2 regions of the Pseudonocardia sp. WMMC193 genome follow, and region 1 is predicted to be linked to the other one. Evidence: riboswitches for the same ligand, from Rfam matches in the RefSeq annotation. Region 1 holds a riboswitch; the other holds the start of a gene.

Region 1 (11,702 bases):
GACTGGCGGCGCTGTTCGTCCTGTTCACCGCCCTGGACCAGGGCGGGACGTTCCCGAGCCTGCTCAACCTGGCGAACCTGCTCCAGCAGGGTGCCGGGCGGACCATCATCGCGATGGGCCTGGTGTTCGTGCTGCTCACCGGCGAGATCGACCTCGCCGCGGGCACGGCGTCCGGCCTCGCGGCCGCGCTGATGGCGCTGCAGATGGTCAGCCAGGGCAACCTGCTCGGCGCCATGGGCGGGTTCGTCTTCGTGATCTTCATCGTGGGCCTGCTGATCTGTGCGGCGCTGGCCGCCTGGGTCCGGGTCTGGCCGGGGGCGGCGGGCGCCGCGCTGGGCGCGGTGCTGCTGTTGGTCGGGGCGCCACCCAACCCCTGGGTGGCCATGCTGCTGGCGGTGACCACCGGCGTCGCCGTCGGCTGCCTCACCGGGTTCCTCGTGGCCCGCACCGGGATGCCGAGCTTCGTGGTCACCCTCGCCCTGTTCATCGCCTGGCAGGGCGTGATCCTGCAGCTCATCGGGGACGGCGGCACGCTCGGCCTGCGCGACCCGGTGATCAACGCCGTGGCGAACGGCAACCTCTCCACGCTCGGCTCGTGGGTGCTCTTCGTGGTCGCCGCGGGCGGGTACGCGCTCGTCGCGCTCGCCCAGCAGCGCAACCGGCTCAGCAAGGGCCTCGTCGCCCAGCCGACCGGCCTCGTGCTGATGAAGGTGGGGGCCGTCGTCGTGCTCGGGGCGCTCGCGACCTTCCTGCTCACCCGGGACCGCTCGCCGGGCGTGATCGCCATCTCCGGTATCCCTTATGTCGTGCCGATCGTGCTCGTCCTCATGGTGCTGGGGACCTACGTCCTCGACCGGACGCGGTTCGGCAGGCACGTCTACGCGGTCGGCGGCAACCGGGAGGCGGCCCGCCGGGCGGGCATCGACGTCGTCAAGATCCGGTCCGCGGTGTTCGTGATCAGCTCCGCCTTCGCGGCGATCGGCGCGATCGTCTACTCGTCCAAGGTGGGGTCCGTCTCGCCCGCGGCCGGTGGCGGCAACACGCTGCTGTTCGCCGTCGGCGCGGCGGTGATCGGCGGGACGTCCCTGTTCGGCGGCCGCGGCCGGGTGTCCAACGCCGTGATCGGCGGCGCCGTGCTCGCGACCGTCGAGAACGGGCTGGGGCTGCTCAAGCAGCCCGCCGCGGTGGTCTTCGTGATCACCGGTCTGGTGCTGCTGCTCGCCGCGGGTGTCGACGTGCTGTCGAGGCGGAAGTCGGCGGCCGCGGGCAGGTGACGATCGCAGGACCGAACTCGGGGACCCGGCCCGACGACGCGCGGCGCCACAACCGCACGGCGCTGCTGCGTCGTCTGCACGTCGACGGGCCCTGCACGCGGGCGACCCTGGCGAGCGAGCTGGGGCTCAACCGCAGCACGATCAAGGCGGTCGTCGACGGGCTGGCCGAGGCGGGGGTGGTGACCGAGGCCGTCCCCGCCCAGCGGTCCGGGGCGGGACGGCCGTCGCTGCTGGTCCTGCCCGAGGCGTCCGCGGCCGTGGTCCTCGCCGTCGACGTCCGGGTGGACCAGGTCTCCATGGCGATGGTCGGCATCGGCGGGCAGATCCTGGGCAGGCACAGCTGGAACCTGCACCGCACCACCCGGCTGCCGGGCGAGGTGATCACCCACGTCGCCGAGTCCGCACAGCTCCTGCGGGACGAGCTGGGCGTGCGGGAGCAGTCCGTCGGCGTGTCCGTGCCCGGGGTGGTCCGACGCGCGGACGGGCTCGTGTTCGAGGCCCCCAACCTGGGCTGGCGGGAGGTCGGGCTGGGCACGCGCCTGGAGGCGGTGCTCGGGTCGCCGACCGCCGTGGGCAACGACGGCGACCTCGGCGCGCTGGCCGAGCACCTGCGCGGCGCGGCCCGCGAGGTGGCGGACCTGCTCTACCTGTCCGCGGACGTCGGGGTGGGCGGCGGCGTGATCGTCGGCGGGGTGCCGTTCCGGGGGAGCAGCGGCTATCTCGGCGAGATCGGGCACATGATCGTCAAACCCGGTGGTCGGGCCTGCTTCTGCGGTGAGCAGGGCTGCTGGGAGACCGAGGTCGGCGAGCCCGCCCTCTGCCGCGCCCTCGGGCTGCCGGAGGACACCCCGCGCGGGGTGCTGGTCGCGGAGCTGCGCGGGCTGACCCGCGTCGACCTGCTCGACGAGGTGCGGGACTGGCTGGTCACCGGCCTGGTCACCGCCGTGAACCTGCTCGCGCCGGAGATGGTGGTGCTCGGCGACCTGTTCGCCGCCCTGCCCGCGGCGCTCGTCGAGCGGGTCCGCCAGGAGGTCCACGTCCGCAGCCTGGTCAGTCGGGCGGGCGGCGGCACGCGCATCGAGGTGAGCCCCCTGGGGCGGGACGGCAAGCTCGTCGGGGCGGCGGAGCTGGCGTTCGAGCCGGTGCTCGGCACGGTGTGACCGCGCGCCCGTGACCGTGGGTAGGGTCCGCGGAATGCTCCGGGTGCCCGCCGACGATCACCTCGCCGTCACCGTCCGCGTGCTCACCGCGCTCGGCGCACCGGAGGCCGCCGCGCGGGAACAGGGCGAGCTGCTGCTCGAGGGGGACCTGCGCGGACACGCGTCCCACGGCATCCGACGCCTGCCGGTGCTGGCCGGGCGGATCCGCGCCGGGCTCTGCGCCCCCGCGGCCGTTCCGCAGCTGGACTGGTCGACCCCCGCGGTCCTGCGAGTCGACGGTCGCACCGGGCTCGGCCCGCCCGTCGCCCACCGGGCGGTCGAGGCGCTCGTCGAGCACGGCACGGGGGTCGCCGTGGCGGCCATCCGGCGGGCCGGGCACCTCGGCATGCTCGCGCCCTACGTCGAGCGGCTGGCCGGGGCCGGCCTGATCGGCCTGGCCGTGACCACCAGCGAGGCGCTCGTCCACCCGTGGGGCGCCGCGCCGGCGATGCTGGGCACCAACCCGCTCGCGGTGGCGGTGCCGACCGACGGCGAACCCGTCGTCCTGGACATGGCGACCGGGCAGATCTCGCGCGGCAAGGTCCTCGACCACGCCCACCGCGGCGAGCCGCTGCCCGCGGGCGCCGCCGTCGACGCGTCCGGCGCCCCCACGACCGATCCCACCGCCGCCCTCGACGGCGCGATCTCGCCGTTCGGCGGGCCGAAGGGCTACGCGTTGTCCCTGGTCCTGGAGCTGATGGTCGCCTCGCTGACCGGCACCGCCCTCGGCCGCGAGGTCCGCGGCACCCTCGACACCACCGACCCGGTGACCAAGGGCGACGTGCTCATCGCGCTCGACCCCGCGGCGTTCGGCGGGGGCGTGGCCCTCGGTCCGTTCCTCGACGAGCTCCGCGCCCTCGACCCCGCCCCCGGCCACGCCGGCGTCCAGATCCCCGGCGACCGCGCCCGCGCCACCCGCGCGGCGAACCTGGCGGCGGGCGTGCCGGTCGACCCCGGCACCTGGGCCGAGGTCACGGCACTCTGATCGGGCCGCTGCGCCGTTCGGCCCACCCGATGATCGTCCGTGCGAGCGGGCGGGGCCGCGGTGGTTGACTACCCGCCGCACGACGGCACGGCGGGGAGGGGTTCACGGTGCATCCTGACGATCCCGGGATCATGGGTCTGACGCTGGAGATCGGCCGCACGGCTGTGGCCGCCGCCGACCTCGGGCCGCTCTTGCAGCGGATCTGCGCCACCCTGCCCGGCACCCTGGGCGTGCCCGCCGCGGCGATCGTGCTGGTCGAGCCGCCGGACACCCGGCTGGCGGGCGTCACGGCCTCGGGGCCGGACCCCGCGCGGCTCGGTGAGATGGAGCTGCGCGCGGGCACCGGCCCGGTCCAGGGCGCGGTCCGGTCCGGCCGTCCGATGGTCACGCCCGACCTCACCCGCATCGGGCCGCCCGAGCTCGCGGCCGCCGCGGCGGACACGGGTCTGACCTGCTCCGTCGTCGTCCCGCTGCGGGTGGACGGGGAGCCCGCGGGCGGGCTGCAGCTGTTCGGCCACCCCGGCCGACCGGTCGGCGACGGGCACGTCGATGCCCTCGCCGGGCTGGCGGACGTCCTGTCGGCCCGCCTGTCGGACGTCTGCGCGGTGCGCAGGCTGACCGGCACCGTGGCGCGGCTGACCGCCGAGCACGAGGCGGCGCTGCCCGTGGCCCACGCGGCCGGGATGCTCGCCGAGCGCTACCGCACCGACCCGGAGGAGGCGGGCCGCTTCCTCGACAGCCTGGCCCGCAAGACGGGCACGGGCCTCGCGGACGCGGCGCGCGCGGTGCTGAGCCGCACCGACGGCCTGGACGCCCCGACGACGGCGATCGCCCGGGTCCCGGCCCCGCGCGCGGGCCACGAGCAGCCCCCGGGTCCCGGCCCGCGCCGCCCGGTCGAGCCCCGCCCGGTCGAGCCCCGCCCGGTCGAGCCCCGCCCGTGGAACGGCCGCACCGCGGGCGCGACTCCGCCGCGGCACCAGGCCCCCGAGCCGCGGGGCACGCACCCGTCGGGCGACCGGCTCGCCCCCGGCCGCCCGGGCCCGGCGCGTCCCGTCGCCGACACACCGGCCCCGCCGCCCACCGGCGGGCGCCGCCACCTGCGCGAACCCGCCCCGGAGACCCCGGCTCCGCCGCCCGGCGGGCGGGCCCGGCACCGCCGCGCCGACATCGGGTGACGCATCCGGCGTTGGTGGGACACCCGCGCGACACGTAGGGTCTGCTCCCGTACCCGCGGGAGCCCCCACGTTCCGAGGCTGAGAGGGCGGCAGGACCGGCCGTCGACCGTTCGCACCTGACCCGGTTAGCACCGGCGTAGGGAGGTCGCCTTGCGCGCGCTCGTGTCTGTACTCCTCGGCGTGATCCTGCTCCTGACCGGCTGTTCCGCCGGCACCGGCGGCCCCGAGGCCGGCCAGAAGATCCGGGTCGCCCTGGACTGGACCCCGAACACCAACCACTCCGGGCTGTTCGTCGCCCAGCAGGAGGGGTGGTTCGCGCAGGCGGGGCTCGACGTCGAGTTCCTGCCGTACAACAGCACCAGCCCGGACACGCTCGTCGGCTCGGGGGCCGCCGAGTTCGGGATCTCCTTCCAGGACTCCTTCACCTACTCGAAGGGGGCGGGCGCCGACATCACCAGCGTGATGGCGATCCTGCAGCACTGGGCCACCGAGATCGCGGTGAAGGCGGACCGCGCCGACATCCAGAGCCCGAAGGACCTCGACGGCAAGACCTACGGCGGCTTCGGCGCGCCGTACGAGGTGCCGAAGATGCAGCAGGTGATCAAGGACGCGGGCGGCACCGGCGACTTCACCAGCGTCACGCTCGGGACCAGCGCCTACGAGGCGCTGTACGCGGGCCAGGTCGACTTCACCGAGCCGTTCGTGGCGTGGGAGGGCATCGAGGCGCAGCTGCGCGGGGAGCCGCTGAAGTCCTTCCGCTACACCGACTTCGGCTTCCCCGACGCCTACAACGTGCTGCTCATCGGCCACTCGCCCTGGCTCGCCGCGCACCCCGACGCGGCCCGGGCCTTCGTCCAGGCCGCCCAGCGCGGCTACCAGCTCGCCGCGGACGATCCGGCCCGCGCCGCGCAGGACCTGCAGGACGCCAACCCGGGCGCCTTCACCGAGCCCGAGCTCGTCACCCGCAGCCAGGAGATGCTGGCGAAGGACTATCTGAAGGACGCGCAGGGCCGCGTCGGCCCGCAGGCCCTCGACCGGTGGCAGGGCTTCTCCGGCTTCCTCGTCGACTCGGGCACCGTGGTGGACGCGAACGGGCAGCCGCTGCGGGCCCGCCCGGACTTCTCCACCTGGTTCACCAACGACTACCTCGGACAGCCCGCGTGACCGCGACCCTGGAGCGCCCGCCCGCGGCGGCCCGGCCGGTGCCGCGCAGGCCCGCGCGCTGGGCCCCGCCGGTCGTCGTGGTCGCGCTGCTGCTGGCGGGCTGGCAGCTCGGTGTGACGCTGTCCGGGGTCGCCCCGCAGGTGCTGCCCTCGCCGCTGCGGGTCGTCGAGCAGGGCTGGGCCAACCGCGCCGCGCTCTGGACCAACACCCTGCCCACCCTGCAGGTCACGGCCGTCGGGTTCGCGCTGTCGCTCGCCGTCGGCTGGGTGCTGGCGACCGCCGTGGACTTCTCGCCGTGGCTGCGCCGCGCCCTGCTCCCGCTGATGATCGCCTCGCAGACCCTGCCGATCATCGCGATCGCCCCGCTGATGATCCTCTGGTTCGGCTTCGGGCTGCTGCCGAAGGTGCTGGTCATCGCGCTGGTCACGTTCTTCCCGATCGTCGTCGGGCTCGTCGAGGGGTTCGCCCGGACCGACCGCGAGGCCTCGAACCTGTTGCGCAGCATGGGCGCGAGCCGCTGGACGGAGTTCCGCTACGTCCGGCTGCCGGGTGCGCTGCCGTCGTTCTTCACGGCGCTGCGCATCGGGATCACCTACGCCGTGACGGGCGCGATCTTCGCCGAGTACGTCGGCGCGCAGGCCGGGCTGGGCATCTTCATGAACCAGCAGAAGAACTCGTTCCGCACCGACCTCGTGCTCGCGGCGGTGGGGGTGTCGGCGGTGATCACGTTGGCGCTCTTCGCCCTCACCTTCCTGGTGCAGCGCCTCGTCGCCCCGTGGATCCGCAGGTGAAGATCAGCGTCCGGGACCTGGAGGTCTCCTTCGGCGACCTGCGGGTGCTCGACGGCGTGTCGTTCGACGTCGCGCCCGGGGAGTTCGTCTCGATCCTCGGACCCAGCGGCTCCGGCAAGTCCACCCTGTTCCAGGTGCTCGCCGGTCTGCTGGAACCCGACGCCGGCCGGGTCGAGGCGGCCAGCTCGGCCTACATGCCCCAGAAGGACCTCCTCTTCCCCTGGCGCACGGTGCTGGACAACACGACCCTGGGGCTCGAGGTGGCGGGCATGCCCCGGCGGGCGGCGCGCGCGAAGGCCGGGGCGCTGTTCGAGCCGTTCGGGCTCAGCGGGTTCGAGCACTCCCGCCCCGACGAGCTGTCCGGGGGGATGCGGCAGCGGGCGGCGCTGCTGCGGACCGTCGTGCAGGACCGGGACGTGCTGCTGCTCGACGAGCCGTTCGGCGCCCTGGACTCGTTGACCCGCACCGCCATGCAGGAGTGGCTCGACGAGATGCGGGCCCGGTTCGGCTGGACGGTGCTGCTCATCACCCACGACGTCCGCGAGGCGGTCTACCTCTCCGACCGGGTCCTCGTGCTCTCCCCGCGGCCCGCCCGCGTCGTCCACGAACGCCCGATCGACCTGCCGCACCCGCGCGAGGTGACGGCCGCCGCGGCCGTGGAGGTCGAACTCCGGGGGGCGCTGCGGTGAACATCAGCAGCGGGGCGCTCAAGCACGGGATCACCGAGGAGGAGATCCACACCGTGCTGGCGGCCCCGCTGCGCACCGTGGCGCAGGGGGAGCGGACGCTGCTGATCGGCGTCGGGACCGGCCGCGACCTGCTGGAGGTCGTCCACGACGGCGAGCGGGTGCTGCACGCCATGCGGCTGCGGCCGAAGAACTACCCCCACCTGACGGACGGCCTCCCCGGGCCTGGCTAGCATCGTCGCGTCCGGTATGACCCGTTCGGTCGGCCGACTCACCCCCGCGGCTGACGGACGACCACGTAGGGTCGTGCTCGACGGAGACGGAGCCTGCGGAGTCGACCATCGGGGTCGGCGGAGCCCGCGGAGTCGACCAGCCGGTCGTCGAGAGGTGGAGACGTGAGCGGTGGGATGACGCCGGAGACCGAGGGCGCGGAGCCGGCCGTGTCGTTCGCCGAGACCGGCCCGGCCGTCGTCGTGGTCGGGATCGGGGCGGACGGCTGGTCGGGCCTCGCGGGCACCGCGCAGGAGACCCTGGCCGCGGCCGAGGTGATCCTCGGCGGGCCGCGCCAGCTCGACCTGGTCGCGGGCAAGGTGACCGCCGACCTGGTGGCCTGGCCGTCCCCGCTGGTCCCGGCGCTGCCGGGGCTGCTCGCGCGGTACGCGGGCAGGCGGCTGTGCGCGCTCGCCTCGGGCGATCCCATGTTCTTCGGCCTGGGCGCCACCCTCGCGCGGACCGTCGGCGCGCGGCGCATGCACGTGATCGCCCACCCGTCGTCGACCACCCTCGCGTGCGCGCGGCTGGGCTGGCCGACGGAGGACGTCGAGGTGGTCAGCATCGTCGGGCGGCCGGTGGAGCGGCTGCGGCGCACCGTCTCCCCGGGCCGTCGGGTGCTCGTGCTGTCCGCGGGCGCCGAGTCGCCCGCCCAGATCGCCGCCCAGCTCACCGACGACGGCTACGGGCCCAGCAGGCTCACCGTGCTCGAGCAGCTCGGCGGGCCGGGGGAGCGGATGTACTCCGGGGTGGCGCGGGACTGGCTGCACCCGGAGGGGGACGCGCTGAACGTCGTCGCCGTCGAGTGCGCCGCCGAGCCCGGCGCCCGGGTCCTCGGTGAGGTCCCCGGCCTGCCGGACGACGCCTACGCCAACGACGGCCAGCTGACCAAGCGGGAGATCCGGGCCGTCACGCTGGCCCACCTGGCGCCGCGCCCGGGGGAGACCCTGTGGGACGTCGGCGCGGGCTCGGGCAGCATCGGCATCGAGTGGATGCGGGCGCACCGTTCCTGCTGGGCGATCGGGGTCGAGGCGGACGCCGTGCGCGCGGAGCGGGTGCGGGACAACGCGGACGCGCTCGGCGTGCCCACCCTGCGGGTGGTCACCGGCATCGCGCCGGAGGTGCTCAGCGACCTCCCCGTGCCGGACGCGATCTTCATCGGCGGCGGGCTGACCCGCGAGGGCGTGCTCGACACCTGCTGGGCGGCCCTGCCTCCGGGCGGTCGGCTGGTCGCGAACGGGGTCACGGTGGAGTCCGAGTCGGCGCTCGCCGTGGCGCAGCGGCGGTTCGGCGGGTCGCTGGTGCGCATGTCCATCGCCCGGGCCGAGCCGGTCGGCGGCTTCCTCGGCTGGCGGCCGGGCATGTCCGTGACGATCTGGAGCACGGTCAAGCAGTGACCGTCCACTTCATCGGGGCGGGTCCCGGCGCCGTCGACCTGCTCACGATCCGAGCGCGGGACCTGCTCGCGGCGTCGCCGGTCTGCCTCTACGCGGGCTCGCTGGTGCCGCCGGAGATGCTGGAGCTCTGCCCGCCGGGCGCGCGGACCGTCGACACGGCGCTGATGACGCTCGCCGAGATCGTCGAGGAGATGGTCCGGGCCCACGAGCACGGGCTGGACGTGGCCCGGCTGGCCAGCGGCGACCCGTCGGTGTTCTCGGCGATGGCCGAGCAGATGCGCAGGCTGGACGCGGCGGGCGTGCCCTACGACGTCACGCCCGGGGTGCCCGCCTACGCGGCGGCCGCGGCGGCGCTGCAGCGCGAGCTGACCGTGCCCACGGTCGCCCAGACCGTCACGCTGACCCGGATCGCGGCGCGGGCCACGCCGATGCCGGAGTCCGAGTCGTTGGCGACGGCGCAGGGCACGATCGTGCTGCACCTGGCCGTGCACCGGATCGACGAGGTCGTGAAGGAGCTCGCGCCGATCCACGGGTCGGACTGCCCGGCCGCCGTGGTCGCCCACGCCTCGCGCGAGCACGAGATCGTGCTGCGCGGGCGGCTGGACGACATCGCCCACGCCGTGCACGAGGCGGGCATCCAGCGCACGGCCGTGGTGATCGTCGGGCGGGCGCTCGCCGCCGAGCAGTTCCCGGACAGCCACCTGTACTCGGACGCCCGTTGCCGGTCCTGATCCTCGGGGGCACCTCCGACGCCCGACGGGTGGCGGAGCTCCTCCCCGGATCGATCTCCTCCCTCGCCGGGCGGGTGCGGCAGCCGATGCTGCCCGCCGGCGAGGTGCGGATCGGCGGCTTCGGCGGTGTCGCCGGGCTGGCGGCCTACCTGCGGTCGGCCGGGATCACCGCGGTCGTGGACGCCACGCACCCCTTCGCGGCGCAGATGACCGCGCATGCGGCGCAGGCGTGCGCGCTCACCGGGGTCCCCCTGGTGGTCCTGAGGCGTCCGGGCTGGAGCGGGGCGTTCACCCGGGTGCCGTCCTTTGCCGTGGCAGCGGATGTGCTGCCTTCCCTCGGATCCCGCGTGTTCCTGACGACGGGCCGCCAGGACCTCGCCGTGTTCGCCGGGTCGGACCTGTGGTTCCTGGTCCGCTCCGTCGACCCGCCCGCCCCGCCGACGCCGCGCCGGATGGTCTCGGTGCTAGACCGCGGCCCCTTCACCGTCGAGGGCGAGACGGCGCTGATGCGCGCCCACGCGATCGACGTCCTGGTCACGAAGGACTCCGGCGGCCCGACGGGCGCGAAACTGCAGGCGGCGCAGTCCCTCGGCATCCCGGTCCTGATGATCGACCGCCCGCCCCTACCACCGGGCGTCGAGGCGGTGGACACCCCGGCGGCTGCGGCAGACTGGACCGCCCATCGCACTATGGAACCTTGAGGCGATTGTGAAGCGCTTACCTGTGCATCAAGGTTCCATAGTGCGTCAGTAGTGGCGGGGGGTGAAGACGGTGGTTCGTCCGCCCCTTGTCACCGTGCGGGTTCGGCTGGAGCCGACGATCACCAGGGTGCGCATGTCCACCAGCTCCGGGTCGAGCTCGCCCAGCGTCGTGACCGTGATCCGCTCGCCCGCCCCGCCGACGTCGCGGCCCAGCACCACCGGCGTCTCGGGGGCGCGGTGGGCCAGCAGCGCGTCCCGGGCCGCCCCGACCTGCCACGGGCGGGCCTTGGAGCGCGGGTTGTAGATCGCGATCGCCAGGTCCGCCTGCGCCGCGTGCACGAGCCGGTCCACGACGGTCTCCCACGGCTTGAGCCGGTCCGACAGCGAGATCATCGCGTAGTCGTGCCCCAGCGGCGCCCCCACGGCCGCGGCCACCGCCTGCGCCGCGGTCAGCCCGGGCAGCACCCGCACCGGGACGTCGAGGTACTTGGGTTCCGACGCCACCTCCAGCACGGCCGTCGCCATCGCGAACACCCCGGGGTCCCCGGCGCTGACCACGACCACCGACCGGCCGCTGGCCGCCAGGTCGAGGGCGTGCGCGGCCCGCTCCGCCTCCACCCGGTTGTCGCTGGCGTGCCGGGTCTGGCGCGGGTTGGGCGGCACCCGGTCCAGGTAGGGCCCGTACCCGACGAGATCGTCCGCCTCGGCGAGCGCGGCCGCGGTCTGCGGGGTGAGCCAGTCCCGCCCCGCGGGCCCCGTCCCGACCACCGTCACCCCACCCCGTGAGTGGCGATAGTCGCTCTGGCGACTATCGCCACTCACGGGGTCGGTGGGCTCCTCGGGGACGCTCGCCGCGACCTCGCCGGGCAGGATCGCGATCGAGAAGTAGGGGACCGAGGCGGGGTCGACGTCCGCGAGCGCGCCGGTGCGCTGGCCCGCCATCGTGGCCCGCTCCACGAACCGGGCGCGGTCGAGCTTGCCCGCGTCCTCGAACGCCGCGCGCACGGTCCCGAAGGTCCGCCCCAGCTTCATGACGGCGGCGGAGTCGGTGACCCGCAACCGCTCCGCGAGCTCCTCGCGCGGCAGCGTCCCGGGCAGGACGGTGAGCACCTCGTCCCGCTCGACCAGGGGCTGACCGAGCGCGGCGGCGGCGCCGGCCACCGACGTCACGCCCGGGACGACCTCGGCGCGGAACCGGCCCGCGAGCCGCTTGTGCATGTGCATGTAGGACCCGTAGAACAGCGGGTCGCCCTCGGCCAGCAGTACCACGTCCCGGCCCGCCTCCAGGTGGGCGGCCAGCCGGGCGGCGGCCTCGGCGTAGAAGGCGTC
Region 2 (11,702 bases), 3.2 Mb from region 1:
CGAAGCTCACCGAGGACTCGTGGGCGATGCCGTGGACCAGGGTGAAGTACACCTCGCCGTTCTCGGCCTGGTAGTCCGGGAACACCTTCGTGCCGCCGTAGATCGACGAGCCCTCGGGCAGGGACGGGTGGGCGATCTCCTCGAGCGACTGCTTCTCGAGATCGGTCAGGTCGGCCATGGTCAGTTCTCCTTCTGGGTGGGTGATGCGGGGGAGACGAGGGCGCCGTAGAGGTCCGGTCGGCGGTCGCGCAGGTTGCCCATCCCGACGCGGTGGGCGTCGATGTCCGCCTGCAGGTCGAAGTCCGCCGTGACCAGCCCCTCGGCGTAACCCGTGGCGGCGACGACCTCGCCGCCCGGGTCGACGATCTTCGCGTTGGCCACGAAGTCCAGCGCCCCGAAGGAGCCGGACTGGTTCGCGGCCACCCACACGACCTGGTTCTCCAGGGCGCGGGCGCGGTCGAACAGGTCGAACCGGCGGGCCCACCGGTCCTGGGTCGGGTCGGGGTGCCGGTTGGTCGCCGACAGCGGCCAGGCGGACATCGACACGATGAGACGGGCGCCGTCGAGGGCGAGGGCGCGGGCCGCCTCGGGGAAGCCCTTGTCCCAGCAGATCTGCATGCCGATCCGGCCGACGGGGCTGTCGAAGGCCTCGAACCGGTCGCCCGCGGTGTAGGTGGCGCCCTCCTGCAGCGGCTGGTGCACCTTGCGGTAGCTGCCGAGGATCCCGTCCCCGGTCACGCAGACGGCGGCGTTGTACAGCGTGTCCCCGTCCCGCTCGCAGAACCCGGCGGTGACGACGAGGTCCCCGGCCAGGCTGGCGAGCCTGCCGATCTCCGGGCCGTCGAGGGTGAAGGCGGGCGGCGGTTCGGCGGTGCCGCCCAGGTCGGAGACGTAGCCGCCGAGGGCCGCCTCCGGGAGCGCGAGCAGCTCGGCGCCCCGTTGCTTGGCTTCGTCGATCAGGACGGCGATGCGGTCGAAGTCCCCTTCGAGGTCACGGTCGAAGGGGGCCGCCGCGGTGGCGATGCGGGTCATGGTGGCGCTCCTTCAGCTGGCGGACCGGGGGGCGACCCAGTCGTCGTCGGAGGGGAAGGTGCTCGACGGGGTGCCTGCCAACCAGTGCAGGCCGTCCGCGACGGTGCCGCGGCGGGTCTCGGCGATGCGGTCGACGAGGTACTCCGCGTCCGCCGCGACGCCGGAGAAGCGCCCCGAGCCCCAGGTGTACTGCCAGGGCAGTCCGATGAAGTACAGGCCGGGCTGGCTGGTCACACCGCGCTCGTGGGTGGGGTAGCCGCGGCCGTCGAAGATCGGGAGCTCGATCCAGCGGTCGTCCCGGCCGTAGCCGGTGGCCCAGACGACGGCCGCGATCTCGGAGACGGCCAGCTCGGACGGCGCGTCCTCGGCGGGCGCCCAGACCGGGGCCTTGCGCTCCTCGACGGGGGCGTCGATGCCGTTCGCCTCGATGTAGGCGTCGATGGAGTCCTTGATCCCCTCGGCGACGGCGTCCGCCCCGTCGAGGTTCGCCCGCAGCTCGGGTCCGAAGTGGACGACGTCCGGGTCGATCCGGTGCAGCCTGCCGTGCAGCCGCATGCCCTCGAGGGCGAACTTGCGCAGGTCGATGTCCCGCCCGCCGTCTCGCCCCGTGACGTAGTGGTTGGTCTTGTGCCGCACGGCCTCCACGTCGGGGAACGCGTCGATCCCCTTGGTGTAGGTGCCCATGTCCGACAGCCAGGCCACGCAGTCGCGGCCGCGGTAGAAGCGGGCGACGCGCGGGGCGGTGCCGGTGGCGAGGTGGACCTCGCGGCCCGCCAGGTGCAGGTCCTCGGCGATCTGGCAGCCGGACTGGCCGGTGCCGACCACGAGCACGGGGCCCGCGGGCAGCTGGTCGGGGTTGCGGTACTCCGACGAGTGCACCTGGACCACCGAGTCGGGCAGGCGCTCGGCCATCCGCGGGGTGCGGGGGACCTGGTAGGGGCCGGTGGCGATGACGACCTGGTCGGCGGTGGCCGTGCCCCGGTCCGTCGCGATCTCGAAGCGGCCCTCCCGAGCCCGCAGCGACGTGGCGCGGACGCCCTCGACCAGCGGCGGGGCGAAGGAGGCGACGAACTTCTCCAGGTACTGGGTGATCTCGTCCCGCACCATGAAGCCGTCCGGCTCCGGGCCGTCGTAGGCGAAGCCGGGCAGCGCGCACTGCCAGTTGGGGGTGACGAGGCAGAAGGAGTCCCAGCGGCGGTCCGCCCACTCGTGCCCCGCCGTCTCGGCCTCGAGCACGAGGTGGTCGATGCCGCGGTCGGTCAGCACGCGGCTCGTCGACAGGCCCGCCTGGCCCCCGCCGACGACGATGACCGGATGGTGGGCGCCGTCGATCCGCGCACGGACGGGATCGGGGACGGAACGCAGATGCGCCTCGGGGGACATGGTGGATCAGCTCCTGATGACTCCGTGGGTGGGCCGTGCCGGTGACGGGTTCCAGTTGACGGCCCGACGATTGCCGAGGTGTTGCATCCGGAAATCTTCTGCGTTTCGTGATGAGCCCCGTGTTGCGCTGGTGTGACCGCACGGGACGAGACCGGACGGACTCGGCCCGGCGGCGTGGTGAGGGTCATGATCTGTGACGGCCAGTCGCCGTCGGTGACGATCCGTGCCGGGCCGGCCCGCCGAAGCGTCGTCGCGCCGGAACGCCATTCCCGTGGTACACCTGGGCAAACAGAACGGATTCGGCCGGCGCTGCCCACTACGTCCGAGTGTCAAACTAGATCGTGATACGGATCACGAAAGAACGCCCGGGAATGTGGTCGACAACGATCGACGCCGGCACCCGGGCAATATGGCTGTTACGTTCGATGGCCATGACGGCAGCCACCACCGAACCACCTGTAGACGAACCCGTCCTCTCCGTCGGACGGCCCCGCGTGGACGACGGGGTGGCGCTGCGGCGGCTCGCGGCGGAGACCGGTGTGCTCGACGTCAACTCGACCTACTCGTATCTCCTGTGGTGCCGCGACTTCGCCGCGACGTCCGTGCTCGCGCGCCTGGACGACCAGGTCGTCGGCTTCGTCACCGGGTACCGCCGACCCGACGCTCCCGACGTGCTGATGGTCTGGCAGGTCGCCGTCGGCGCCGCGGCCCGCGGTCGCGGAGTGGCGGGCCGGATGCTCGACACCCTGTGGGCGCAGGTCCCCGACGTCTCGTTCATGGAGACCACGGTGACCCCGGACAACGAGGCGTCCATCGCGATGTTCACTGCTTTCGCCCGCCGGAACGACACCGAGATCCGACGGAGCGACCTGTTCTCCGCGGAACTGCTGGGCGCCGATCACCAGCCCGAGAACCTCTATCGCATCGGCCCGATCACGAACGAAGGAAACTGAGTAGACGATGACCATCTTCGAGGACGTCGAATCCGAGGTCCGCTCCTATTGCCGCAACTGGCCCGTCGTGTTCGACACGGCCAAGGGTGCGGAGCTCTGGGACGTCGACGGCAAGCGCTACCTGGACTTCTTCGCCGGCGCAGGCGCGCTGAACTACGGCCACAATCCCGAGCCGCTCAAGCAGAAGCTCCTCGAGTACCTGAGCCGGGACGGCATCACCCACGGCCTGGACATGTACACCACGGCCAAGGGCGAGTTCCTGAACACGTTCCGGGACAAGATCCTCGGCCCGCGGAAGCTGAACTACAAGGTGCAGTTCCCCGGCCCGACCGGGGCGAACGCCGTCGAGTCGGCGCTCAAGCTCGCCCGCAAGATCACCGGCAAGGAGGCGATGGTCAACTTCACCAACGCCTTCCACGGCATGACCCTCGGCGCGCTCTCGGTCACCGGGAACTCGATGAAGCGCGGCGGTGCCGGCGTCCCGCTGGTGCACTCCACGCCGATGCCGTTCGACAACTACTTCGACGGCAAGGTCCCGGACTTCCTCTGGTTCGAGCGGGTCCTCACCGACTCCGGGTCGTCGCTGAACGACCCCGCCGCGGTCATCGTGGAGACGGTCCAGGGCGAGGGCGGGATCAACCCGGCCCGGATCGAGTGGCTGCAGGGACTGGCCGACCTGTGCAAGCGCCACGACATCCTGCTGATCGTCGACGACGTCCAGATGGGGGTCGGCCGGACCGGGCCGTTCTTCTCCTTCGAGGCCGCGGGCATCGAGCCGGACATCGTCACGATCTCCAAGTCCATCTCCGGCTACGGGCTGCCCATGGCGCTCGTGCTGATCAAGCCGGAGCACGACGTCTGGGGCCCGGGTGAGCACAACGGCACCTTCCGTGGGCACAACCCGGCGTTCGTCACCGGCACCGAGGCGATCCATCGGTACTGGAGCGACGACACCCTCGAGCGGGAGGTCATCCGCAAGGGGGAGAAGGTCGAGGAGGCCTTCAACAAGATCGTCGCGGATACCACCGTCACCGAGCTGACCGCCAAGGGTCGCGGGCTGGCCCGCGGTCTGCAGTTCACCGAACACGACCAGGCCGGGAAGGTCTGCGCCGCGGCGTTCGAGCGCGGGCTGCTCATGGAGACCTCGGGTCCGGACAGCGAGGTCATGAAGATCCTCGCCCCCCTGACCATCACCGACGACGAGCTCGACGAGGGTCTGGAGATCGTCGCCGAGTCCGTCAAGACCGTCACGTCTGGAGCATGAGTTGAAGGTCCGCAGCATCGACGACGTCACGAACACCAAGAACCACGTCGACACCCCCGGCTGGTACTCGCGTCGCATCGTGACCGCGCACGACCGCGTCGGCTTCTCGGTCGGCGAGACCGTGCTGCGCGCCGGCTCGACGAACGACTTCTGGTACGCCAACCACGTCGAGGCCGTCTACATCGTCTCCGGTGAGGGCGAGCTGTACGACAAGGACAACGACGAGACGTACAAGCTCGGCCCGGGCACGATGTACCTGCTCGACGGCAACGAGAAGCACCAGGTCCGGGTGACCAGCGACATCACCTGCGTCTGCGTGTTCAACCCACCCATCGTCGGCACCGAGGTGCACGACGAGAACGGTGTCTACCCCCTGCTGGAGCTCCCGGCCGAGGCCTGAGCCGCAGCACCCGGCCGCCGGACCCGACTCGGGTCCGGCGGCCGTGCCCTGTACCACCGCGATATCGCCTATCGACGAGAGGAGCACTGCAATGACTGCCCCGAGCAGCAACCAGACCAGCATCACGAACGACCGGTACTACACCCGGGTGTCGACGCAGCCGGCCCTCATCGACCGGGCGGAACCGACGGTGTGGGGCAGTGAGTCCAGCGCCGGCATGTACGGCGCGCAGGAGCTGCGTGGGCACGAGGTCAACGGGTTCTCGCAGGTCCCCGACCTGCTCAACCCCGACGAGGTGGCGGGCTACGCCGCCGAGCTGGACCGGCTGGCCCACGACCCGCTCATCCGCGCGGACGACCGCTGCATCATCGAGAAGAACTCCGACGAGGTGCGCTCGATCTTCGAGGTGCATAAGATCTCGGACGCCATCGCCCGCCTCGTCCGCGACGAGCGCGTGGTCGGTCGGGCCCGGCAGATCCTGGGCGGTGACGTCTACGTCCACCAGAGCCGGATCAACTACAAGCCCGGCTTCGGCGGCGGCGGGTTCTACTGGCACTCGGACTTCGAGACCTGGCACGCCGAGGACGGCATGCCCACCCCGCGCGCGGTGAGCTGCTCGATCTCGCTCACCGAGAACTACGCCTACAATGGCTGCCTGATGATCATGCCGGGCTCGCACCGGACGTTCGTGTCCTGCGTCGGCGAGACGCCCGAGGACAACTACCGCTCCTCGCTCAAGGAGCAGGAGATCGGCACGCCCGACCCGGACAGCATCACCGCGCTGGCCAACCGGCACGGGATCGCGATGCTGACCGGCAAGGCGGGGTCCGCCACGTTCTTCGACTCCAACTGCATGCACGGCTCGGGGGACAACATCACCCCGTACCCGCGCTCGAACATCTTCATCGTGTTCAACAGCGTGGAGAACACCTGCGTGGAGCCGTACTACGCGCCGACCCGCCGCCCCGAGTACATCGGCGCCCGAGACTTCACCCCCGTCCGCTGACCGCATTATGGAACCATAACGTCGTCTGAGCAGGGTTTTTTCGACGTTATGGTTCCATAATGCGTCAGACGGGCGGAAGCGGTGTGAGGTTGGGGCGCTTGGGCAGGTTGCCGTCGCCGGTGTGGGCCCCGCGCAGGCGCTTGCGCGCGTAGGGCAGGACGTGCTCGCGCACCCACCTCAGGTCCTCGACCTGGCGGTGCCGCCAGTCCAACGCCTCGGCCGCGGGCCAGGGGGTGCGCCAGTCGATGCCCGCGACGGGCTCGCCCAGGACCTCCAACGCGCGCAGGGCGACCCGCTCGTGCGCCTCCGGCGTGAGGTGCAGCCGGTCGCTCGCCCAGGCGCGGGGGTCGGCGAGGACGTCCATGCCCCAGAGGTCCACGACGTGACACCCGTGGCGGTCCGCGACGGCCCGCAGGTTCTCGTTGAACGTGGCCACCCGCCCGCGGAGCCTGCGCAGCAGCATGTGCATGCGGCGCAGGTCGAAGCCGGTGAACATGATGATGTCCGCGCCCGTCGCCGCCAGCCGCTCGACGGCCGCGTCGACGCGCCGGGCGAGGTCGTCCGGGTCCGAGGTGATGCCGATGATGTCGTTGCCGCCCGCGCAGAACGAGATCAGGTCCGGGCGCAGCTGCTCGGCCACCGGCACCTGGTCGGTGACGATCTGGTCGAGGATCTTGCCGCGCACGGCGAGGTTGGCGTAGGTGAAGCCGGGCCTGCCCGCCGCCAGCCGCTCGGCGAGCCGGTCGGCCCACCCGCGCGGCGCGCCGTCGTCCCACAGGTCGTCCAGGCCCTCGGTGAACGAGTCCCCGATCGCCACGAAGCTGTTCCACCGGTGCACCGCACGGCTCCCTTCCCGCTCGTTCCCCCGGCGTCCACACCGCCGTCACCTTCTGATCCACACAGGATCACTCATGGGCGCGCGGTTGCGCCAGATGTGGGGTGATCTCGTGACCTCGATAGGGCACCCTAAGGAGGTGTCAGTCGAACCTCTCCCGCCGTGTCGCCCGTGACGACCCCGGAGCCGGACACCCGCGAGTCGCTGCGGGAGATCCTCGGCGGGCGGCGCGGCGCCGTCGACGCCTCGGTCCCGGTCGTCGCCTTCGTGCTGGTCTGGCTGCTGGCCGGGGCGCTGAGCTGGTGGTCCCCGGTGGGGATCGCCGCGGGCGCGGCGATCGTCGCCGGGATCGGGGTGGCCTGCTGGCGGCTGGCCCGCGGCAGGCGGCCGCGCGCCGTGCTCTTCGGCCTGCTGGGCGTGACGGTCGCGGCGCTGGTCGCGCTGTACACCGGCCGGGCCGAGGACTTCTTCCTGGTCCAGATCCTCTCGAACGTGGCGAGCGCGCTGGCCTGGGCGATCTCGATCGTCGTGCGGTGGCCGCTGCTGGGTGTCATCGTCGGGCTGGCGCTGGGGCAGAAGACGCGGTGGCGCCGCGATCCCGATCTGCTGCGCGGCTACCAGCGGGCGAGCTGGGTGTGGGTGGCGCAGTACGTCGTGCGGGTGGCCGTGTTCGTGCCCCTCTACCAGGCGGAATGGGTCTTCGCGCTGGGCGCGGCGCGGGTCGCGTTCAGCCCGGCGCTGGTGGCGCTGTCGGTCGTGCTCTCCTGGCCCGCGCTGCGTTCGGCGCTGCCCGCCGACCATCCGGGGATCCGGCACCCCCGGGTCGCGGACGCCCCACCCGAGGCACCTACTGTGGACGACCCCTCCACGAACGGGTGAGAACCCTCACGTCGAGTGATCGACTGGTGCGTTCCCAAGATCGTCCACGTTGATCCTCGTGGAGGACGCCCGAGCCTCGCGTGATGTGAACGGAGTCATGGTCCAGAATCCCCGCCGCCCCCAGCCCCGCACCCCCGACGCCCAGGGGTCGCCGCCGCTGCCCCGCTCCGGGGCCGCGCAGCGACCGGGTGGCACCGGCCCGTCGGGTCGGCGGCCGGAGGGGCCGCGCTCCGGTGGGCAGGGTCCCGCGGGACAGGTCCCGGGCGGGCGGCGGCCGGGCCGATCGACGTCGGGCGCCGGCCCGACCCACGTCCTCGGGGCGCACCGCACCCTCGCGACGACGACGGTCACGGAGCCCGAGAAGAAGAAGGTCGACCTCACCCTCACGAAGGTCGCCGCGGGGGCGGCCGCGGCCGCCACGTCCGCGGTGGCGGGCTCCTACCTGGGCGCGGCGGGGACGGTGGCGGGCGCGGCCATCGGGTCGGTGGTCACGACCATCGCCACCACGATGTACCAGCGCTCGCTGGACAAGACCCGGGAGACCGTCCTGCAGCGGGTCAAGCTGCCGGGCCGGGGCGCGGCGGACACGACCGTCCTCGCCGAGCCCGTCGACCCCCTCGCGACGATCCCGATGCAGCGAGACGGCGGGCTGGTCGCGCCGGTGCTGCCCGCCCCGGAGCAGCGGCCCTGGTACACCCGCAAGCGGGTCTGGGTGACCGCGGCGACCACCGTCGTCGCGTTCGCGGTCGGGTTGCTCGTGATCACCGGCGTCGAGTGGGCGAAGGGCTCGCCGATCTCCGGCGGGGAGTCCGGGACGTCCGTGGGGCGGGTCGTGACCGGCGGCTCGGCGCCGAGCGAGGAGCCGCGGTCCGAGACCACGGAGTCCCCCACCCCGACGACCACGGAGCAGGCCCCGGAGTCCTCCTCGGGTTCCGGCTCGGGTTCCGGCTCCGGCTCGACCGAACAGACCGGCGGCGCCTCGGCGACCCGGACCACCACCCCGAGCCCGTCGACCTCGCCGACGACGAGCCGCGCGCCCGGCACCGGGAACACCGGACCGGGCTTCGGGCTGCTTCCGCGGCCCGGCTCCTGACCTGTGAGCGGCGATAGTCGCTCTGACGACTATCGCCGCTCACAGGTTAGGGGAGGCGGGCGCGGAGTGACTCGGCTGCGGCCTTCGGGTCCTCGGCCTCGGTGATCGCCCGCACCACCACGACCCGGGTCGCGCCCGCGGCCAGGACGTCGTCGAGCCTGCCGTGGTCGATGCCGCCGATGGCGAACCAGGGGCGGTCCGGGGCGCGGCCCGCCACGGTCCGGACCAGGTCCAGGCCGGGGGCGGGGCGGCCGGGCTTCGTGGGCGTCGGCCAGCAGGGGCCCACGCAGAAGTAGTCGACGCCGGGCTCCTCGGCCGCGCGGAGGGTCTCGTCCGCGCTGTGCGAGGACCGGCCGATCACGACCTCGTCCCCGACGATCCGGCGCGCCCACTCCACCGGCAGGTCGTCCTGGCCGAGGTGCAGCACGTCGGCGCCCGCGGCGAGCGCCACGTCCGCCCGGTCGTTGACCGCGAGCAGCCGGTCGTGGCGGGCGGTGGCCTCGGCGAGGATCTCCAGCGCGGCCAGCTCGGCGCGCGCCTCGATGCCCTTCTCGCGGAGCTGGATCACGTCCACACCCCCGGCCAGCGCGGCGTCCGCGAACTCGGCGAGGTCCGGTCGGTCGCCCGTGCAGAGGTAGAGGCGGGCGTTCGCGAGGCGGGACAGCAACGTTGCACGGTCGAGTCGGGGCACGTCGGGGAAGCGTAGGGTGGGCCGCGCAGTCACGGGAGCCCGGTGGGGCTGAGAGGGAGCCGCAGGCTCCGACCGTCGAACCTGATCCGGGTCATGCCGGCGCAGGGAGGAGCGAAGCAGTGGAACTCGTCGTCGCCGGTGGCGGCGTCATCGGGCTGACGTGCGCCTGGCGCGCCGCGCAGGCCGGGTGGACCGTCGGCCTGTTCGACCCGGACCCCGAGTCCGGCTCGTCCTGGGTCGCGGGCGGCATGCTCGCGCCGGTCACCGAGGCGTGGCCGGGCGAGGAGGAGCTGCTCGAGCTCGGGCTGCGGTCCGTCGCGCTCTGGCCGGAGTTCGCGGCCGAGCTGGGGGATCCCGGCCTGCACACCGGGGGGACCGTCGTCGCGGCGACGGGGACGGGGGACCGCGCGGAGCTGGACTCGCTCGCCGACCACCTCGCCCGCCTCGGCAGGCCCGTCGAACGGCTGACCGGACGGGAGCTGCGCAGGCTCGAACCGGCCCTGGGCCCGGACGTCCGCGGGGGGCTCTCGGTGCCCGCGGACCTGTCCGTGGACAACCGGGCCCTGCTGGCGTCCCTGCGGACCGCGGCGGAGAAGGCCGGCGTGCGGATCGAGGAGCGCGCGTACCGCGGCGAACCCGCCGACACCCTGCTGATCTGCGCCGGGGCGCACTCGGCGGCGCTGCACCCGGCCCTGCGCGGGCTGGTCCGCCCGGTCAAGGGCGAGATCCTGCGGCTCGCGCACCGCCGCGGCGCCTTCCCGATGCCCGGCCGCACCGTCCGGGCGCTGGTCGACGGGCGCCCGGTCTACCTCGTGCCGCGGCCGAACGGGCTGGTCGTGGGGGCCACGCAGAGCGAACAGGGGTTCGACACCGAGCCCACCGTCGGCGGTGTCCGGGACCTGCTGCGGGACGCGGAGCGGATCGTCCCCGGGATCGCCGAGTACGGGCTGGTCGAGGTCGCGGCGGGCCTGCGGCCGGGCAGCCCGGACAACCTGCCGCTGATCGGCAGGCTGGACGACCGCACGCTCGTGGCCACCGGGCACAGCCGCAACGGCATCCTGCTGGCCCCGCTGACCGCGCAGCTGGTCGTGGCGGTGTTGGACGGCGGGTCGGTGCCCGCCGCCGTCGACCCGGGGAGGTTCGGATGAGGGTCGAGATCAACGGGACCCCGCACGACCTGCGCGCGGACGCCACCGTGGCGGACGCGCTGGGCGCCATCGACGCGCCCGAGCGGGGCGTGGCGGTGGCCGTGGACGGCACCGTGGTGCGCCGGGCGCACTGGGGTACCCCGCTGCACGAGGGCGCGGCGGTCGAGGTGCTGACCGCCGTGCAGGGAGGATGACGATGACGGAGCACGACGTGGACCAGCTCGTCGTCGGGGGCCGGAAGATCGGGTCGCGGCTGATCACGGGGACCGGCGGCGCCGCGAACCTGGAGATCCTGGAGCGGGCCCTGGTCGCCTCCGGCACCACGCTGACCACCGTGGCGATGCGCCGGATCGACGCGACCACCGGCACCGGGGTGCTGGACCTGCTGCGCAGGCTCGGCATCGAGGTCCTGCCGAACACCGCGGGCTGCCGCACGGCGGCCGAGGCGGTGCTCACCGCCGAGCTGGCCCGCGAGGCGCTCGAGACGGACCTGGTGAAGCTCGAGGTCGTCGCGGACGAGCGGACGCTGCTCCCGGACCCGATCGAGCTGCTCGACGCCGCCGAACAGCTCGTCGACGCGGGGTTCACCGTGCTGCCCTACACCAACGACGACCCGGTGCTCGCCCGCCGCCTGGAGGCCGTCGGGTGCGCCGCCGTCATGCCGCTGGGGTCGCCGATCGGCACCGGGCTCGGCATCCGCAACCCGCACAACATCGAGATGATCGTCGCCGAGGCGGGGGTCCCGGTGGTACTCGACGCCGGCATCGGCACCGCGTCGGAGGCCGCGCAGGCCATGGAGCTGGGGTGCGACGCCGTCCTGCTGGCCACGGCGGTCACCCGCGCCGCGGACCCGGAGCGGATGGCGCACGCCATGCGGCTCGCCGTGGAGGCCGGGCACGCGGCGCGGCACGCGGGCCGCATCCCGAAGCGGTACTGGGCGCAGGCGAGCAGCCCCGTGATCGACTGAACGCGCGTTAAGATCCGGGCGTGCCGCTGTTCGAGTTCGAGGGCCGCCGCC

What was found. A riboswitch is a leader RNA that binds a small molecule or an ion and turns the genes downstream of it on or off. The one in region 1 is predicted to bind thiamine pyrophosphate.
Region 2: another riboswitch for thiamine pyrophosphate. It lies ahead of thiO (glycine oxidase ThiO); the one in region 1 lies ahead of L3X23_RS13245 (ABC transporter substrate-binding protein).

The regions. Positions count from the first base shown of each region.
Region 1 is NZ_JAKKDO010000003.1:2,493,904-2,505,605, reverse strand. It holds gene L3X23_RS13265 (sugar ABC transporter permease) at 1-1,274, shown strand, start outside; gene L3X23_RS13260 (ROK family protein) at 1,277-2,434, shown strand; gene L3X23_RS13255 (Ldh family oxidoreductase) at 2,469-3,458, shown strand; gene L3X23_RS13250 (GAF and ANTAR domain-containing protein) at 3,590-4,633, shown strand; TPP riboswitch at 4,687-4,778, shown strand; gene L3X23_RS13245 (ABC transporter substrate-binding protein) at 4,814-5,797, shown strand; gene L3X23_RS13240 (ABC transporter permease) at 5,794-6,588, shown strand; gene L3X23_RS13235 (ABC transporter ATP-binding protein) at 6,585-7,277, shown strand; gene L3X23_RS13230 (hypothetical protein) at 7,274-7,507, shown strand; gene cbiE (precorrin-6y C5,15-methyltransferase (decarboxylating) subunit CbiE) at 7,670-8,941, shown strand; gene cobM (precorrin-4 C(11)-methyltransferase) at 8,938-9,672, shown strand; gene L3X23_RS13215 (cobalt-precorrin-6A reductase) at 9,660-10,373, shown strand; gene L3X23_RS13210 (precorrin-2 C(20)-methyltransferase) at 10,419-11,702, opposite strand, start outside.
Region 2 is NZ_JAKKDO010000003.1:5,644,505-5,656,206, forward strand. It holds gene L3X23_RS28945 (MSMEG_0572/Sll0783 family nitrogen starvation response protein) at 1-178, opposite strand, end outside; gene L3X23_RS28950 (carbon-nitrogen hydrolase family protein) at 181-1,032, opposite strand; gene L3X23_RS28955 (MSMEG_0569 family flavin-dependent oxidoreductase) at 1,045-2,415, opposite strand; gene ectA (diaminobutyrate acetyltransferase) at 2,847-3,368, shown strand; gene ectB (diaminobutyrate--2-oxoglutarate transaminase) at 3,376-4,632, shown strand; gene L3X23_RS28970 (ectoine synthase) at 4,634-5,032, shown strand; gene thpD (ectoine hydroxylase) at 5,124-6,038, shown strand; gene L3X23_RS28980 (SGNH/GDSL hydrolase family protein) at 6,103-6,876, opposite strand; gene L3X23_RS28985 (DUF3159 domain-containing protein) at 7,045-7,752, shown strand; gene L3X23_RS28990 (hypothetical protein) at 7,850-8,845, shown strand; gene thiE (thiamine phosphate synthase) at 8,892-9,536, opposite strand; TPP riboswitch at 9,558-9,662, shown strand; gene thiO (glycine oxidase ThiO) at 9,656-10,684, shown strand; gene thiS (sulfur carrier protein ThiS) at 10,681-10,878, shown strand; gene L3X23_RS29010 (thiazole synthase) at 10,881-11,651, shown strand; gene L3X23_RS29015 (gamma carbonic anhydrase family protein) at 11,672-11,702, shown strand, end outside.